2 regions of the Bacillus thuringiensis genome follow, and region 1 is predicted to be linked to the other one. Evidence: riboswitches for the same ligand, from Rfam matches in the RefSeq annotation. Region 1 holds a riboswitch; the other holds the start of a gene.

Region 1 (3,214 bases):
ATCCAATTTATAAAAACTCTTTATTTTTGGATAGTATAAAAGAATTTCAAACGGATGTATTACTAAAAGAGAGTAATCAAATAGAGTATTCAACAAAGACAATGGACCATGAAAAGAATGATATAAAATATAAATTATTAATGAAACCAATAAAAGAAAAAGATGGATCAGTAACATATATTTATGCGATGGCTTCTTTACAGCCCGTAGATGAAGCTGTACAAATGGTGCAAGATTATTACATCTATATCATTGCATTTGTAGTCGTTCTTATTTTTTTAGCTTCGTTTTATTATTCAAAACAAATTGCAAAACCGTTATTAAAAATAAATGATACGACGAAGAAAATAGCACAATTAGATTTTACAGAAAAAATACCGATTACTTCAAAAGATGAAATTGGAGATTTATCGAAAAATATTAATGTGCTATCAAATAAACTCCATTCGCATATTGGGCAGTTAGAAGAAGATATTGAAAAGGAAAGAAAGTTAGAAAAGACGCGAAAAGAATTCATTTCTGGTGTTTCACATGAATTAAAAACACCGCTAAGTATTATGAAAAGCTGTATTTCTATTTTAAAAGACGGGGTAGCTGAGCATAAAAAGGATTATTATTTTCAGGCGATGGAGAGAGAAGTAGACAAAATGGATACGTTAATTTTGGATATGCTTGAGTTAGCTAAATTTGAATCTGGTACATATAAAATGAAAAAGGCTTCGTTTTATATTGATACAGTAATTGAAGACATATGTGAACATCTATCTGTGGAAATAGAGAAAAAAGAGCTTCGTGTTCATAAAAATATATGTTCATTTGAAGTGATTGCAAATCAAGGCCGGATTGAACAAGTCATCGTGAATTTCATTACGAATGCCATACGTTATACACCAAATAAAGAAGATATTATTATTTCTACAATAGATGAGAAGGATCGTATAAAAGTGTGCATTGAAAATAAAGGTACTCACATTGAAGAAGAACAATTAGATAAAATTTGGGATCGTTTTTATCGAGTGGATACAGCTCGTCAGCGTTCACAAGGTGGGACGGGGCTTGGGCTTGCCATTTCAAAGAATATTTTAGAACTACATGATGCTGAATATGGGGCAGGAAATACAGAAGATGGTGTGTTATTTTATTTCTATTTACCGAAAAAAGCGTAGAAAATATGATCTACGTTTTTTTAAATTATTTTCATATTATCTTTACCTAATCTTTATTTTTAATCAGTATAATTTGTTTAGAATATGAGGTTATGTAAGGAGTCGATGAACCGTGCATAGCAATTGGCTAAGTATAATGGTATTTATTTTCTTTTGCGCATTTATTGTATTTTTAATTAATATTACGATATGAAAAAAGAGCGCTCATTAAGCGCCCTTTTTTTGTGTATTCATTTGATAAGCACTGATGCTTTTGAATAAGCGTGGTGAAGTGATAAATAAAAATATAAGTAAAACGGTACATAGAATATAGGAACCAATCATTGTACTGCCGTTAAATATTAAAGAATATAGGAAAGCCGACTGGCCTTTTGGTGCATATTGTCCCCAGAAAATGATACCAGCGATAAAGTGACAGAAGTAACGAGCTAGACTACCGATAAAAGTAGCGACGATAATGTATCCAATTACTTTCTTTCCTTGGTTTTGTTTTGATGAAGGTTTGTCTTTACGGCTACCTAAATTTGATTGCTCTTCGCTATTATTATTGGAAGTTAAAAGTGCTTTTTGAATTGGACGATAGAATAACCCAGCAAATCCAATGAATGCGAAAGCAACGAAGTATTCAATTAGTACTTGAATTGGTGTGACGATAATGGCATCGCCTACGACAATTTGTAATAATCCCCAAATTAAGCCTCCTAAGAAAGCCATTTTGAAGCCCCAGCGGTATGCGATAATAAAAATAGGAATCATAGCAAATGAAATGGAACCGCCTGTTGCTGATATTTTGATTGAAAGTGGTAAAATATCGATGACCAAGGCGAAGGCTGCAAGAATAGCAGATTCGATCATCGCTTGTAAATTGGTGTTACGCATGTTGTCTCCCCCTAAATCCAAGTTGTACAAAAAAGAATAGATATCATAGGAGGATACGAAATACGTAAATAAAAATGAGGTATGTATTTCGGACGTTTGCACAATCCCTGCGTTAGCATTAACTAACAGGTTCGAAGGGTCGGAACGAAGTGTTCCCTCTCAGCGGCATGGCTCCCCCAGTGATAACGAGATTCTTTATTTGCTATTGTTTATTGTAAGCGAAATGGATGAGAATGGCAAACAAATGCTGTATGACAATAATTGAAATAGAATTGTAGCGAAATGTTAATAAATATGAAGCAAAAGGGTATAGTACAAGAGAAATTGGGTGTGGTATAATTTTTTTGAAAATAATTATCATTCTCTTCTGAGGGGGAAGGTTATGAGCTTAGTAGATATTAAAATTGGAGAGAAAGTGTTAGTAAAAAGTATTCAGTCTTTAGATCAGCTATTAAAGCGTAGACTAGCTGCTTTCGGTCTTGCGGAAGGAAGCGAACTTCGCTTGAAACAGAAAGCGATGTTCAAAGGTCCTTGTACATTGGAGTGTCGTGGACAGTTAATTAGTATTCGTCATTGTGACGCGAAAATGATAAAGGTGGAATTAGCGTGAATAAGGTAGCTTTGCTAGGGAATCCGAATACAGGGAAGACATCATTATTTAATGCACTTACTGGTTCTTATGAATACGTAGGAAACTGGAGCGGTGTAACAGTAGAAAAAAAGGTTGGTAAATTAAAAGATAGACAAGGAACATTAATTGATTTACCAGGTGTGTATGATTTAAATCCAGTTTCACGTGATGAAGGTGTTGTAACAAACTTTCTATTAACAGAAGAATTTAATCATATGTTAAATATCGTAGATTCTTCGCAGTTTGAGAGAAATATGCATTTAACGTTGCAATTACTTGAATTTGGTAAGCCGGTCTCAATTGGTTTAAATATGGTTGATGTGGCGAAGCAAAGAGGAATTGTCATTGATGTAAAACGATTATCAGAACTATTAGGTGTAACAGTCGTTCCTGTCGTTGCAAGAAGTGGAAAAGGTTGTGAAGAACTACTTACGACTCTTAAAGAAAATGACAAAAAAGAGAAAAAGCCATTCCTTATTTCATATGGTGTACAAATGGATGAAGGAATTGGAGAAGTAATTGCTCTTTTAGAGACAGT
Region 2 (3,214 bases), 390 kb from region 1:
ACCAATCGGGCTTTTACGGGCAGCCCGACCCCGACCTAACTTCTTTGCTTCCGCTGAATTTTGAGGGGGGGTCTTACTGCCCACAAATAGCGGGATAAACGACAGAAGCCCGCTTTGCTACCGTCTTAGCAAAGCGGGCTTCTTCTATATTTAAGTTAGGTACTACAGTGTGATCAATCAAGTAAAGAGGTGTAACGTGTTATTGGTATAAATGACTACCAGTGTCTTTAAATTCTTTCGCTTTCTCTTTCATCCCTTTTTCAATTGCTTCTGTCGTTTCTAAATCATTTTCTTTCGCATATTCACGAATATCATGTGAAATTCTCATACTACAAAACTTCGGTCCACACATGGAGCAGAAATGAGCCGTTTTCGCACCTTCTGCTGGCAATGTTTCATCGTGATATTCCATCGCACGTTCAGGATCTAAAGATAAATTAAATTGATCGCGCCAACGAAATTCGAAACGTGCTTTTGAAAGTGCATCATCACGCTGATGAGCCGTTTTATGCCCTTTTGCAAGATCAGCCGCATGCGCTGCAATTTTGTACGTAATAACACCCGTGCGTACATCATCTTTATTCGGTAAACCTAAATGTTCTTTCGGCGTTACATAACAAAGCATCGCCGTTCCAAACCAACCGATCATCGCAGCTCCAATTGCCGATGTAATATGGTCATAACCTGGTGCAATATCTGTCGTTAGTGGCCCAAGTGTGTAAAACGGCGCGCCCTGACAAATATCAAGTTCTTTCTCCATATTCTCTTTAATTAAGTGCATCGGTACGTGTCCAGGTCCTTCGATCATAACTTGCACATCATGTTTCCAAGCAATTTTGGTTAATTCACCAAGTGTTTCAAGCTCAGAAAACTGTGCTTCGTCATTTGCATCTGCAATCGAACCTGGACGTAATCCATCTCCGAGAGAGAACGAAACATCATACTGCTTCATAATTTCACAAATCTCTTCAAAATGAGTGTATAGGAAGTTTTCTTTATGGTGGAATAAACACCACTGTGCCATAATCGAACCACCACGTGAAACGATACCTGTCGTACGCTTTGCCGTGATTGGAATGTAACGAAGCAATACACCAGCGTGAATCGTAAAGTAATCCACGCCTTGCTCAGCTTGCTCAATTAACGTATCACGATATACTTCCCACGTTAAATCTTCTGCAATTCCGTTTACTTTTTCCAGCGCTTGATAGATCGGTACAGTCCCAACTGGTACAGGCGCGTTACGAATAATCCACTCACGCGTCGTATGAATGTTTTTACCTGTAGATAAATCCATAATCGTATCCGCACCCCAGCGCGTTGCCCACGTCATCTTCTCTACTTCTTCTGCAATAGAAGAAGATACAGCAGAGTTTCCGATATTTGCATTGACCTTCACGTGGAAGTTACGCCCAATAATCATCGGCTCTGCTTCCGGATGGTTAATATTCGCTGGTAAAATGGCACGGCCTTCCGCGATTTCCTTACGAACAAACTCCGGCTCTACACCTTCACGAATCGCAACATATTCCATCTCAGACGTAATAATGCCATTACGTGCATAGTGCATTTGCGTAACGTTTGCACCTTGCTTCGCTCTAAGCGGCTGGCGATCCATTTGCGGGAAAACAGATGTATGCTTCGAAGCCACTTTCACACCGTCATCCTCTGGTTTCACTTCGCGCCCTTCGTATGCTTCTACATCACCACGCCCCATAATCCAAGAGTGGCGCGGTGTTGGAATACCTTTTTCCAACTCGACCTTATACGCAGGATCTGTATAAGGACCGCTCGTATCATACACACGGATTGGCGGATTTGGAACGCCATTCGTTTCGCTTTGTTCAATCTCACGCATCGGCACTTTCATACCTTCTCGTGGTCCATTCACATATACTTTTTTACTCCCTGGTAAACTCGATTTCAATTCAATTTGCTCAGCTGAAACAGATTGTTTCATAAATTTTGTTGCCCCCCTGTTCGTGACAAGGACGAGATATGGCCAGCGCATGCCAAAATAAAAAGAGCCAGGTCCATAAAAAAATAAGGACCTGGCTCATAAAGACATCATTATGTAAAGCCGTTAACTTCCCTACGCTGGTACGAGCCAGATCAGGTCCAAAGGGTTAAGAAGTTCACGCGCTTCTCTCTCAGCCTACGCATACGTTAGGCACCCCTAGTTTATCACTGATTTAATTTTCAATACTTTCCCATCATACACGATAATCTGAAAAATGCAAAGTTTATTTCTTTTGTTGTTTATGGAATCATCCACGTTAAATAATATGCCTGCACATACGTCATAATACCAACAATAATTACGAAGAACACCCTATTGTAAAAATAGTTTATAACTTAACATGGGAGTTTAAAAACATCTTCACCACAAAGAGTGTTGAGAATCTCGACCATTGTATTAAAAAAATTAAGAATACTAATATACAAGAGTTTAAGAGCTTTACGAATGGATTAGCCCGGGATATTGAAGCTGTCAGAAATGCGGTAACTTATGAGAATAATAATGGTCTTGCCGAAGGGAGCATAAACAAGTTAAAGCTTATTAAAAGAATCATGTATGGTCGATACAAATTCTCCACATTGCGGACAAAGATTCTACTTTTGGAGAGAATGAGACTTTTCAACTAACTCCGGAAAGAACCATTTTTTACTTGCTAAATACATTCATCAGTCCCGTTTGACAAAGAGCCTTTGTCTCTGCTGCATTTCGCTACAACTGCTACTGTTACCTGCCATACAACCTGCAATAGAGATAGGTAACAATTTACTATACAAGGAACAAAATTGACCTGCTCCTCCATTTAGTGATTTAACTATCTTTATTATTCAGAGCTAAAACTCAAAGAGAAATCTCTTACATTTATCGTAACATTATTTCCTTAATATGTTAATTTTTTGTTATCTTGTTAGTTAAAGGGGGACTTAGTACAAAAAATAACCGTAGATAGTAGCACGAACACCGTTCTTGTTATAATTAATTTTTTTCAGAACGTCTATAATCCTCTTTTAAAAAATATATGTAAATATAATAAAAAACGAATGATTAATAGAAATATTCTACACCACTCGTTTTTTATCGGACTTCTTTTTACTGTACTTTTATTTTCTTTATGAGTTATTAGAAAAATAATTGTCTATATAAGTCTTTATTTTTTCAAAATTCTTTTCCATAAATAAGATTGCTGGTACTTCAATT

What was found. Region 1 has a riboswitch for thiamine pyrophosphate ahead of AC241_RS23860 (energy-coupled thiamine transporter ThiT). Riboswitches for the same ligand answer to the same signal wherever they lie in the genome.
Positions count from the first base shown of each region.
Region 2: another riboswitch for thiamine pyrophosphate. It lies ahead of thiC (phosphomethylpyrimidine synthase ThiC); the one in region 1 lies ahead of AC241_RS23860 (energy-coupled thiamine transporter ThiT).

Region 1 covers NZ_CP012099.1:4,614,972-4,618,185, reverse strand. Annotated here, with positions in the region: gene AC241_RS23865 (sensor histidine kinase) at 1-1,166, shown strand, start outside; gene AC241_RS23860 (energy-coupled thiamine transporter ThiT) at 1,374-2,045, opposite strand; TPP riboswitch at 2,132-2,233, opposite strand; gene AC241_RS23855 (FeoA family protein) at 2,428-2,655, shown strand; gene feoB (ferrous iron transport protein B) at 2,652-3,214, shown strand, end outside.
Region 2 covers NZ_CP012099.1:5,001,404-5,004,617, forward strand. Annotated here, with positions in the region: gene thiC (phosphomethylpyrimidine synthase ThiC) at 200-1,960, opposite strand; TPP riboswitch at 2,073-2,188, opposite strand; partial or broken gene AC241_RS36050 (L-lactate permease) at 2,260-2,331, opposite strand; gene AC241_RS33420 (transposase) at 2,377-2,646, shown strand; gene AC241_RS25915 (hypothetical protein) at 3,127-3,214, opposite strand, start outside.